3 regions of the Bifidobacterium porcinum genome follow, and region 1 is predicted to be linked to each of the others. Evidence: riboswitches for the same ligand, from Rfam matches in the RefSeq annotation. Region 1 holds a riboswitch; each other region holds the start of a gene.
The links. A riboswitch is a leader RNA that binds a small molecule or an ion and turns the genes downstream of it on or off. The one in region 1 is predicted to bind thiamine pyrophosphate.
Positions count from the first base shown of each region.

Region 1 (4,170 bases):
GGGTCCTGCAATACGAGGCCGACGCGCCCCCGGGCCTGACTGACGGGCGTGCCGTCGACGGTGACACTCCCCTCGGTCAGCCCGCCGTCTGCGTCAATGGTGCTGGTGGTGCCGTTAGCGGCGGTGTTCATGCTTTCGATATCGCCGCCGAGCAGTCCCGCCGCGCCTTCGAGAATGGTGGATTTGCCGATGCCCGAGGCTCCAAGCAGCAGTACGCGCTGGCCGGGTTCGATGCTCAGGTTGAGGCCGCGGACGGCGAAGTGGCGGCGTGAGGCATGCCGGTAGCCCCAATCATGGAATTCGAGACGTGCCGGTTGTGTCGACACTGCCGTCATTGTGCTGCTGTTGTCATGTTCGCTTGACTTCATCGCGTCCTGTGTCCTGCCGTCTTCAAATGCGCTGGCGCGGAACCGTTGCCCGACCGCTGTCCGCCACTGTATCGCGAACCGCCGTCCGCCGGCCTCGGTTCCGCCGCCGTGCCTGTTGCGCTGTCGTACCGCTGTGCCGCTGTTGCTGCTGTTCTGTATTGCTTCACACCTGAACAGTTGCCTGCCAGGCGCTTCTGCCGGCGTGAACCGTAGCCCCGCCGTGGTTCAGGCGGTGGCCCTCACTTCGCGCCCTGATACGAATTTGTCCAGCGCACCGGTCCGTGCAATCGCCCGATACAGGTACCACACCACGATGCCGGCGAATACGATGCCGGAAATCACGGACGTGACCAGATAGATGGTGATGTACTGGCCGGTGAACGCCTGGCCGCGCATGAAAATGTCATGCAGCCACACGGCGACCCCGGCGAACGCGCCGGACAGCATGGTGATCGGCACGTTCCACACGCGGTACAGCACTATGAGGAACGCGAGTTCGGCGAACGCGCCCTGCATCAGCGACGTGCTGAACGTGTCCATGCCCGTCCACTGGTTGCCCATCAGGCTTTCGATGACCCCGCCGAGCAGTTCCGCGTAAGTGGCGGCGCCCGGCTTGCGCACGATGACCGCCGCCAAGGGGCCGGCGAACAGCCACAAACCGTTATAGATGCCTTGGAATCCGGGCATGACCAGGCCGATCAGGTCGCCGACACCCAGCGAATAAATCAGGGACACCAGCCAGAAAATCAGCGCGCTGGCAACGCCGATCACCGATGCGACGGCGATATCGACGACGCGCCACTTGAGGCTGGGGCGTAGTGCTGCGACCGGGGTTGCCTCAGGTTGAGGGGTGACCGAATTGGCTGCTGATGTCGCTGTGGCGACGGATGCGTTGGATGCGTTCGAAGAGTTGTTGCTCATATTGATGTCTTCCTATGCGATGCCGGATTGCGATGATGCCCGGCAGGGGTTGGTATATCGCTGCGATGATCCCGAAACCGCCCGCCCATACTGGTGGGGGGCCTTATGCCGCTGACTTGCGAAGCCGTATCGGTGCTCCGCCGCACGCCTCGGAATCCAGACGCTGACGCGTTCAGATGACGCTTTCAGACGGTGATTTCAGACGGTGATTTCAGACGGTGTTGTCTCTCAGGCGCTGATGCCGCGCACTTCACGCCCGGAAGCGAACTTGTCCAGCGCGCCGGTCCGCGCGATTGCCCTGTACAGGTACCACATGAGGATGCCGGCGATCAGCAGGCCGGACACCACCGTGGTGATCAGGTAGACAATGCCGTACGACCCGGCAAGATTGATGCCCTGAAGGTTTTCGATGAAGCTGTACGCCCAGCATCCGACCCCGGACAGCGCGCCGGACAGGGCGGCAACTGGCAGGGTCCACTTGCGGTAACGCACAATCGCGAACGCGAGCTCCGCGCACACGCCTTGCACCAAGGCGATCAGGAATGTGGCGAGACCACCCCACATGTTGCCCATCAACGCTTCAAGAATACCGGCAACGATCTCTGCATACACTGCGGCTCCCGGCTTACGCACGATGATGGCGGCCAAGGGCCCGGCGAACAGCCACAATCCGTTGAACAGGCCGGGCAGACCGGGGACGACCGCGTCCAGTGCGGTCCAAGGTGCGGCGGTCAGCAGGGCGACCAGCCAATAGATCAGCGCGCTGGCCACGCCGATCACCGATGCGACGGCGATATCGACGACGCGCCACTTGAGATTCACTGTGGATGATGCTGCGGTATTCGCGGCTTGTGTCATGATTTGTGCCTTTCTTGAACGGTTGTTCTCAGGCACGGGAAGAGCGACGTCCGTGCGCCGGCATTGCCCGGTTCACGTTCATTCGGTCGGAGGAAACCCCCATCTCAGCCTGGCATTCAGCCAAGCCCCCGTGTCGGTTGTTCAGTCTAGGGGCACCCCATGATTTTGCACGATTCACGCATCGTCCCCGTACCGCTACGGCGGCCCCACGATATGCCCGCATCTCAGGTTTTCTGTGCCCTATACCGTGCAGAAGCGGGCGACTCCGCCTCCAACTCGGGCAGGAGTCCGCAGTAATCACGCCATCTCGGACAGCCTGCACTCGCCCGGCACCGGCAACTCGCAGATGCACAGCCATCTCCGGCACCCCGCGAGCAACGCCACACAGGAACCACCAACCCCACCCCCATCTCGCACAACTTCCCGCACAAACCGCGCTATCTCCAACAACCCACATTACCCCCGCACCAGCAAACCGCAGATGCACGCGTATCCCGGACTTCCCGCAACCCACGTCACACAGGCCCATCCACATACATCCCCAACCCACACAACCTGACCAATAAACCACATCATCTCCGACAACCCGTCTCCACCCGACACCAGCAACCCGCAGATACGAACGTATCCCGGACTTCCCGCAACCCACGTCACACAGATCACGCCACATACATCCCCAACCCAGACAACATGACGAAACTACTGCGCCATCCCCCATCCCCCGCGCCCGCCCGACACCAGCAAACCGCGGATACGCAGCTATCTCCCACAGCCCGCGAACCACGCCACGCAGGAACAGCCAACCCCGACCTCATCTCGCACAACTTACCGTATAAACCGCGTTATCTCGGCGTTCCTGTTCTCTCGACCGTGCAGAAATCCGGAGATAGTCGCCTATCTAGCGCACGCCGCGTACCCACCTGCCGCACCCAACCCGCACACTCAAATCCCCAACCCTACCGGCTCTTGAAGAACCGCAGCAGCTGGGACTCCCGCACGCTGAGCCCGGCGAGGAACGTCGCGGCCATCGCCCCCGCGAACCCGGTGGCAGGGATTCGGCAGGCGGCGATGAAGATGTTCATCCAGCCGTCGGTGGACATGCGCCAGCAGTAGGCACACAGCAACGCCAGGCACGCTATGGTCGCCAGCCCCGCCCAGATGAGCGTCTCCAGGATCATTTCGAGCAGTTGGGCGCCTTTGGTCTGCCCTACGTGCAAGGCTCCCGCGTATTCCAGTCGTCTGCGCCGCACGGAAATCACCCCGGCGATCACTCCGACCGCTAGCGAGACGTACGGCAGCCATACCGTCATGCGGTTCTTATAGCTGGAGTACGCATTGTACCGGGAGTCGAAGGATTTGTTGACCTGCGCGACCGTCGTGTTTCCGCCCGTTCCCGAAACGATCGCCGTGGAATACAGCAGGTCGTTGGTTTGTTCGCTGACAGGCCACTGCTTCGCCCAGCATTCGGTGAATTCGCCGGAGGATGCCGAAACCGGGATCATCGCCGCATAGGCGAATCTGGTGTCGCGGCCGTCGTTGGGCCAGGAGAATACGCCGGCGATGGTCATATCGCCACGGTTGGTTTGCATGACGCTGCCTTTAACCAGTCCGAAATCATGCGAGACGTCGGTTGAAATCCATATTCCCGAGGTGTCAGCGGTCTCGTTCACTTCCTGTTGCGTTGATGTCGCCCCCTGTTGCGCAGACGAGGACGCAGACGACGATGCCGCGTTCGCCGTTTTCTGCCCGGATGCAAGCAGTTTGATGAATCCCGGGGTCACTTCGTACGCGGGCAGTTCCATGCCGGGCGTCGAGGACGCGGTGATGCTTTCGACAGCACGGGCCGCTCCTGCAAGGCTTGGCCCGTTGTGGACCATTTCGAGCCCGTCGCACGCTTGGCCGTCGACGCTTGCGCCGATGAGGGCTTTCGTATCGGCGTCCGAACTGATGCGCGTGATCGCTTCCTGTTCGAGCTGCACGATGGACATGGCTTCGTACCCGCCAAGAAGCGCACCGGTGATGA
Region 1 covers NZ_AP029603.1:1,296,139-1,300,308, forward strand. Annotated here, with positions in the region: gene ACZ41G_RS05115 (ATP-binding cassette domain-containing protein) at 1-335, opposite strand, end outside; gene ACZ41G_RS05120 (ECF transporter S component) at 594-1,289, opposite strand; gene ACZ41G_RS05125 (ECF transporter S component) at 1,518-2,147, opposite strand; TPP riboswitch at 2,179-2,289, opposite strand; gene ACZ41G_RS05130 (hypothetical protein) at 3,104-4,170, opposite strand, start outside.

Region 2 (4,170 bases), 530 kb from region 1:
TGGTCAGTCCTTGTTCAAAGAAGCGGAATTCATGCTCCGACGAAACGAGCGCCGCATGCATCATATGCTCATATTCGTCAATCGATGCTTCGGCGGCCAGCCGGTCGCAGATCTGCACCTCGCGCAGCGTGCTCTCGGTGAATTCCGGGTCGGAGTACATGCGGATCCACTCGCCGAAGGGATGCGTGTCGACATCAATATGCTTGTTGCGCACCTGCTCGCGCATTTCCTTGCCCATCGCGGCGTACAGCCAGAAACACGGCATGACTACGGCGGCGAGCCGCGCATACGAACCGCTGTCAGCGACCCGATGCTCGTGTCCGATATAGGCTGCCGTCACTTCGGAACGGGAAACCGGCGACGGGTCGAATCCGTGCTTGACGAACCAGTCGTGGTGGAACATCACTTCAGAATCCACGCCGCCGGACGCCGCCTGCGCGAAGAACACCCGCTCGTCCAGCCGGTCGGCGCGCGAGGAGGCAAGGGCGAGCAGCGATGTGTAATCCGTCAGATAGATATCGTCCTGATGCAGGTAGAACGCGAAGTCCTCCAATGACAGCGTGGCGTCCACCATGCTGGTGATGAAGCGCATGCCGTGAATCCGCTCGCGGATCGGCCGCACGCGGTTCCAATAGTCGGCGCTGAACCGCATACCGGTTGGCGCATGCCTCCACGTGAAATCGACAGGACCATGCCCTTTGCCGACATGCAGCCGGTCGGCGGCGGCAATCGCCCCGTTCATCCATGTCTTCGCGCGGCGAGCCGCCTGCTCCCACGTGTCGCATTGCGGGCGCAGCGCCGCGAGCGTGCTCGACAGGGTGTCCCCCGTACCGTGGACGTTGTGGGTGCGCACCGCACGGCCTTCGATACGCGTGGTGCGCACCTCGCCCTGCCCGTCGGACGGTTCGGCGAGGATGTCAGTGCTTGACGCGCCACCGGCGAGCGCGAGCGCACCGCCTTTGGCGTATACGGCGACGCCATAGCGCTTGCATACCTCGTGTGCCATGGATTCCAGCGTGTCGATATCCGCGGCCGGCTGGTCGGCGTCGGCGAGTGCGGCGAGTTCCGGCACATTCGGGGTGATGATGTCCGCCATGGTAATGATGCTGCGCAAGGCGTGTTCGGCTTGCGGGGTGAGCAGGGCATCGCCGGATTTGGCGTACATGACCGGATCGAGCACGACGACCGGTTTGGGCAGGCCTTCGGCGCGGTACCGTGCTTCAAGCGCAGACAACCACCCTTTGACCGCTTCGACGAGTTCCGGGGTGCCCAGCATGCCGATTTTCATTGAGTCGATGACCGCGTCGTCGCTGACGGCGTTCAGCTGGGTGACAAGGAAGTCCGGCTCCATGTTCACGATGCTGGTCACGCCCTGAGTGTTCTGTGCGAGGACGCTGGTCATGGCCGCATACCCGAACACTCCTTGTGCGGTGAACGCTTTCATGTCCGCCATAGTTCCGGCGCCGCCGATCGGGTCTGAGCCTTCGATGGACAGGACTCTCAGCCGGGATGGCGCGTCTGCTGCACGCTCCCCCGCGGCCTCCAATTGCGCGAGCACCGCCATGGCACCGCTGGCATGTGGGGTTTCATTTGATTGCTGGTATTGTGGCTCACTCATGCCGGACATCCCTTCGCTAGTGCTGACTAGATCAGGTTCAACGGGTGTGTTCTCAGCCTGTCGGCACCCCGTGTCACCGGCAATCCACCATAGCCGACCCCACGGTCAATGCCGCCCTGCACACGTCCGCTCGGTTCGGATATGCTGGAATCATGCAAGAGAATGAGAAACGGCACCGTATCGTCGGCAGCTCGTTGTTGCTGCTGACATCCCTGATCTGGGGATTCGCCTTCGTCAGCCAAGTGCAGGGCATGCAATCGGTTTCCCCGATGTTCTTCAATGCGATCCGATTCACTTTGGGCGCTGTGTCGCTGATGCCCGTGCTTGTCGTGATGTCAAGGATTCAGGCGGGGCGCGCGGCAACGCGGCAGTCCCCGAACGCCAGCCGCGGCACACTTGCGGTATGGTCTGCGGTGTGCGGGCTGATTTTGTGGGCCGGCGCCACCTCGCAGCAATACGGGGTCCAATTGAGCATGTCCGCCGGGCATTCCGGATTCGTGACCGCCTTGTATATCGTGCTGGTTCCTGTGCTAGGTTTCCTGTTCCTGCATCGGCGGATCCACATGCTCACCGTACTGGCGATTATTGTGTCGATAGTCGGGTTCTATCTGCTGTGCGTCACCGACTCCATCCGCACCATCAGTGTGGGCGATCTGGTGCTGCTGGCGAGCGCGGTGTTGTATGCCACGCATATTCTCGTCATTGATCGGGTGGGCGGCAGGCTCAATCCGATTGCATTGTCGCTTGGCCAGTATCTGGTGGTATCGCTGCTCAGCTGGGTGTCGACATTGGTGTTGCACCAGGTGGATTGGCAAGGTGCGTTGGCCTGTGCGGGCGCGCTCGCGTACGCGGGCATCATGTCGGTGGGCGTCGCGTATACGCTCCAGGTGGTTGGGCAACGGTATGTTCCGCCTTCGCAGGCGTCGATGATTATGTCGTTGGAATCGTTCTTCTCAGCTGTCGGCGGAGCGCTGATTTTGCATGAGACGATGTCGGGACGCGGATATGTGGGCTGTGCCATGATTTTCCTCGGCACGATTCTCGCCCAGATTGATCCGGAACATCTGATCAGACGATTTTCTCCAGATGATTCCCAGCAAAAGACCATAGAATAATCGCAAGAAAGGAGCAATCATGACCTACGATCAGCAGCCCCAGAATCCTTCACCTCAACACATCCAATACCAGGCCGACGGACAGGGACAGCCGCAGCATGGCCAGCCGACCGCGCAGCCACAGGCCGTCTACTATCAGTCCCCTGCCGGCGCCGGCGCGAGCGCAGGATATGTAGCCCCAGCTTCGGCCATTCCCGCCCAGGTCGCGTCAGTCACCGAACATGCGGAACGGACCTCAATGATCCGTGCCTACGCCGAAATGACTGCCGGTCTCGCGGTAACAGCCGTGGTGGCGGCGCTCACCCAGACCTTTGGACTGCTCAACAGCTTCCTGGCGGCCACCGGCAGTCTAGGATGGATTGGTCTGATGCTCGTGCAGATTGTCATGGCCATCGCCATTGGCAATCGTGCGATGAATCTCAAGGCGGGGGCCGCACGCGTGCTGTTCTACCTATATGCCGCGTTGATGGGCTTCACGTTGAGCTCAATTTTCATGATTTACGATATTGGCTCGATTGGAACGGTTCTTGCGCTGTGCACCGGGTTCTTCTTCGTGTTGACCATGCTGTCGCTGACCATGCGTTCCAGTCTGTTGAAAGCCGGTCCCATTCTTCTGGCAGCGCTCATCACTTTGATTGTCGGCGAATTCTTCATCATGCTCGTCGCTCCGGGTTCGACCGGAATCATGGTGATTTCCGCGATCGGCGTGCTCATCTTCGCCGGGCTGACCATGTACGATGCGCAGAAAACCCGTGTCCTGTTCGCGCAGTATGCCGGACAGCCTGAAGCAATCAAGAGCCTGTCAATCGTATGCGCGTTGAATCTGTATCTTGATTTCGTGAATATGTTCCTGTATCTGCTGCGTCTGTTCGGCAGCCGCGACTAAGGATTGCCGTGCTGTGCGGTGCATACGTCGCACAACACGTATGATGATCGCATTCGGGCCCGGTCCCCTCATCAGGGACCGGGCCCGAATCATAGTCACGTGTGCATGCGTCAGCGCGTCGAGACGAAGGTCGGGAACACCTCGTCGATCACCGCCGCCCCCTTCTCCTGAGCGGACTGCGCATAATCGAAACGCAACGTGAGAATCGATTGCTGGGTGACGATTTCCTTCACATATGTGATGGTGCCGTTCTCCGCATAACTGCACACCATGATGTCGCCGGACAACAGATGGTAGGACACGCTGTGGCCTGAAGCGCAGGCGGAGTATTCGCTCGAAACCGTAGCACCAGTCGTATTCGATGCGCCGGAGACCTTGATGGTCATGCCGATTGAATCGTCGGTGAAGGTTCGTGTCGCGCCGTTATCGGTTTCCTCATGCCAGATGTAGCCGTCGGGGATGGACACCCGGTACCCCATCGCATCATTCGTGTACACGCCCGCCGGAGACGGTGTGGCGGCTGCGGATGGCGATGACGACGAAGCCGATGA
Region 2 covers NZ_AP029603.1:765,434-769,603, reverse strand. Annotated here, with positions in the region: gene ACZ41G_RS02825 (bifunctional hydroxymethylpyrimidine kinase/phosphomethylpyrimidine kinase) at 1-1,618, opposite strand, end outside; TPP riboswitch at 1,610-1,699, opposite strand; gene ACZ41G_RS02820 (DMT family transporter) at 1,771-2,733, shown strand; gene ACZ41G_RS02815 (Bax inhibitor-1/YccA family protein) at 2,753-3,619, shown strand; gene ACZ41G_RS02810 (hypothetical protein) at 3,730-4,170, opposite strand, start outside.
Region 2: linked by a shared signal. The riboswitch ahead of ACZ41G_RS02825 (bifunctional hydroxymethylpyrimidine kinase/phosphomethylpyrimidine kinase) and the one ahead of ACZ41G_RS05125 (ECF transporter S component) in region 1 are both predicted to bind thiamine pyrophosphate.

Region 3 (4,170 bases), 680 kb from region 1:
CACCTGGGTATTCAATGTAACCAGTTTGCTACCCGAATACTGGCCGACACTCGCACTGGCCGCACCGGAATCATTGCCGGACGACGGCGCCGAATAAATCAACACCGTGTTCTTGTCGGCGGAACCGCTGCTGCCACCCGTCGTGGCATATCCAATCGAGTTGGAATACGTGACGAAACGCTCAAGCCGCTGGGTTGCCATCATTACCGTAGACGCCGATTGAGCACGCACCGCAGTCGAATTTGTAGACCGGAGGTACTGCATGACACTGGCAGTGAACACTGACGAGAACAAGAGGAATATACCGAGCGCCACCATGAGTTCCGTCAGAGAAACGCCCTTTTGCTTATCGGTGTTCCTCAGCTTGCGCCAACGAGATGCAAACTTTCCTGCTGATCCTTCATGCTTTGCATCACAAGATCTGCTTCGCATGCTTACTGTTGTCGCCGGCTGTTCAACATTGCTCATACCACTATCCATACTGTTCACCGCCTCACTTGCTCTTCAGGGTGTCGTCATTGCTGCCATCGAAAATCGCGGCAGTGCTGTACCAGCAAGTCTTGCCTTGATGCTGGCTGTCCGGCCAAGTGACGAGCACAACCACGCGGGGCATCGGCGAATAGGTCGGACTAGAAGCGGTACCAGTGTTGAACGGGCCGGTCGGGAACTTCGTGGCGTCCGCGATGGATGCTGCATCAACGGCTTTGTTGCCTTCGCCGACATATTTGTACGCACCGACAGCGCCGGATGAAGTCACCAGACCTTGCTTCGACGCGGACAGGCAGGAAGCCTCGGCAGACAGGCGATAACATTTGCCGACAACCGTGCATACGGTATACGTGGCGCCTTCCCTGCTGGTCGTTGGTCTCGACCTTGGCCTGGATCGCCGTGGCGCTCGGAGAATCATTCCACCCCAGATCCATGGTATCTGAAGCGTTCTCAATCACATTGAAATCGGTAGCCGCCTTGAGCGCCCCCTGCGCCCCCGACTTGGACATGCCCGACGTGAGCGTAGAGAAAATCGTGTTGCCTTCTTTGCCCTTCACGCTTTCCTGTACCTGCTCCAACCCGATTCGGCAAGACCAACCGCGATGGCACGCTGCTGGTGTGCGTAAGAAGAATGCACGACGGTGACGGCGAACTGGGCAGCCGCCAGTCCGACGAGCGTCAACATGCCAATCGCCACGATGACCTCAACCATGGTGAAGCCGCGCTGCATACGTTTGAGCAGCGCCCGCCTCCTACCGTATGTATGGCCCACGGTTGTTCCCCTCTCTTATGCCGGGCGTCAACCCGTGCCGGGAACTTGTTTTCTCTCTCGTTTTCCGTATTACCCTGCTGCCAGTCAATGACCGCCAGATAATAGGTGAGCCCCGCAAAGCCTCAACCCTGCAGGGCGAATTGATGTCACGGCTTATGCGGATGCCATTCCAAAGCGCCTGTGGTGCTCTCGTGCTTGTATTCGGAATCACCCAAATCGCTGCCCCCTCGACGGTGTAGCAATCACCGCCGTTGGTGTCGCTGTAGCTGATGGTCACCTTGATGGTGTTGTCTTTGGACACTGTAATGGGGATGCCGCTGATGGTGCCGCCGGCCTGCGTAAATGTGCATTCCTTGTCGCTGCATGTCGTCGAAGAATCATTGGTCTTCATCGTCAGCTTTTCGCCGTCTTTGAGCTTGGTCATGGCGGTGGCGATGGTCACCTGGGCGTTGTTGCACATCGTTCTGCACGGATGAACGCCATGCCGACTTACGCTGATTCAGATAAATAGGGACCGCCACCCATACGAAGAAGACCGCCGTCACCAGTTGAATGCTTTTTATTCCCCACTCGTATGGGACGCCGAGACGTGCTGGAATCGCGAGCAACAGCCACCACAACGGCGGGTGTCCTTCGTAATGCGGGCGTACCAGCAAGAGATCATGCCATGAGCAGTCGCAGGCGATCAACCATGATTGCGCCTCATCGAACCAAGGTTCGTGGAAGCACATCACCACGATGACAACGACTGCGTACACAGCCAACACGACCCATTGTCAACAACGCGACTGGCCGTTTTTCATCTTCACCGCCAGATGATGCATGAAGTCCTTCTCCTCTCAGTTTGCCCGGCCGTAGCGAGACGTGCGCGTTGCAACGTCGACCCCGATAGTGTGATCGCAATCCGAGCGAGACCGATCTACACCAACCACACATCCACGCCGGCGCAAGGCGACCGAAAGACAACCGTGTCAGTGTCCCGGGAGATTCAGTGCTGTCAGCAACGCCTGGAAAAGACCTACGTCATTCGGACTCGGCAGGACATACGTAATCTCTTAATATTATCCGGAACCCTGAACCTCAGCGGCGTGCAATCTGCACGCGCCAATCCGCCCCGAATCCACCCCGTGTCCTCGGGCGTCCATACGATGGCTCACATAATCCAATGCAGGGGAGCCTGCCGCAAGGCAAGGCTGAGAAAGGCACCGTGCCTGACCCTTAGAACCTGTTGGTTAGAACCAGCGTAGGGAGCAATGATGAGCACAGACGCATCACCAGATATCACCGGCAGTACCAGCGCAGCCCTGAACGGAACACCGTTGCCAGCGGACGACCCCGAGCGCCAGCTGATTGCGAAGGCTGTGCGCGAGGTGAAGGACACCACGCCGCTCGCCCAATCATTCACGAACTTCGTGACCGTCAACCTTGTCGCCAACGCGCAGCTCGCGGCAGGCGGCACCGCGGCGATGAGCTACCTGCCGGACGATATCATCGACACCGCGGCAATCGCCAAGGCCACCTACATCAACGTCGGCACCCTGCTGCCGTTTTTCAAGGACGCGCTCGGCAACATCGCGCGGTCGCTGCAAGCCATGCACCACCCGTGGGTGCTTGACCCGGTCGCCGCCGGCATCGGACGCACCCGTTCCGCCATTCTGTGGGCATTCCGCTCCGCTCCTCCGACCATCGTACGGGGTAATGCATCGGAAATCATCGCGTTAGCGGGAATCTGGGATCTCAACGTCCCATCCGCTGGTTCCGATACAGGAGCCAAGGAGGGAACCACACGACCGGCAGGCGTCGAAGCTGTCGATGACGTGGACAGCGCCACAAACGCCGCAATCGTGATGGCGCGATATTTGCGCAGCTACGCGCCAAATCACCGTGCCGCTGTCGCCGTGTCCGGCGCCACAGATCTTGTCACCGACGGAGACACCGTGTACCGGTTGCCCGGCGGCAGCTCGATGATGACGAAAATCACCGGTGCCGGATGCTCGCTCGGCGGGGTCACCGCCACCTATCTCGCCGTAGCCGATCCGCTTACCGCCGCGCTGGCTGCGAGCGCACTGTACAACCGTGCCTCCGAGCAGGCTGCGGAAGGCTGCACCGGACCAGGAAGCTTCCAAACCCGATTCCTTGACGCGCTGTGGAACGTCACCGCCGAAGACATCGCCGCATCGCCAATCATCGTGTCACATGTCCCTACGTCGCAAAACAGCGTATCTCCAGACACCGCAGGCACGGCCTGACAAGTCGCAATCGAACCGCGCCAAGCATGTAGACGTTGCTCCATAGCCAAGGAAACACATCCGGCATGCCCGCAACGCCGTCGCGGTGAGACCAGCGGCGAGCAATGCATACGCAAACGTAATCATCCCATCGCCATATTTAGGTGAGATATCGCTGATATTGAGCGAATGAATCGTTTGCATAATATCAATGCATTCGGCAGTAAGCCCCAGCACGATACTTCAGAACTGCAGAACCAAGGGTCACAATCGGCCCAATAACAGAAAGAAACACCATGACCAACTACCCCTACGCCTCCATGCGGGACACCTTCGACTTGACCGCCTACTGCATCCTCGGGTCGCAAGATACCAAGGGACGCCCGATCGGCGATATCGTCGATGACGCGCTGCAAGGCGGCGCCACCTTCATCCAGCTGCGTGACAAAACCGCAGATGCCAAACAACTGACCGAAACCGCACGGGATATCGCGCAGATCATCGAAGACAACGACAAGTCCGACACGGTCGCCTTCGTCATCGACGACCGTGTGGACGTCGTCTGGCAGTGCCGCAATCTGGGTATCAAGGTCGACGGCGTGCATATCGGGCAGGACGACATGGACCCGCGCGAGGCGCGACAGCTGCTCGGCGACGACGCCATCATCGGCCTGAGCGCGG
Region 3 covers NZ_AP029603.1:611,253-615,422, reverse strand. Annotated here, with positions in the region: gene ACZ41G_RS02215 (PulJ/GspJ family protein) at 1-468, opposite strand, end outside; gene ACZ41G_RS02210 (hypothetical protein) at 494-757, opposite strand; gene ACZ41G_RS02205 (type IV pilus modification PilV family protein) at 1,043-1,219, opposite strand; gene ACZ41G_RS02200 (hypothetical protein) at 1,242-1,685, opposite strand; partial or broken gene ACZ41G_RS02195 (hypothetical protein) at 1,780-1,992, opposite strand; TPP riboswitch at 2,421-2,528, shown strand; gene thiM (hydroxyethylthiazole kinase) at 2,518-3,510, shown strand; gene thiC (phosphomethylpyrimidine synthase ThiC) at 3,786-4,170, shown strand, end outside.
Region 3: linked by a shared signal. The riboswitch ahead of thiM (hydroxyethylthiazole kinase) and the one ahead of ACZ41G_RS05125 (ECF transporter S component) in region 1 are both predicted to bind thiamine pyrophosphate.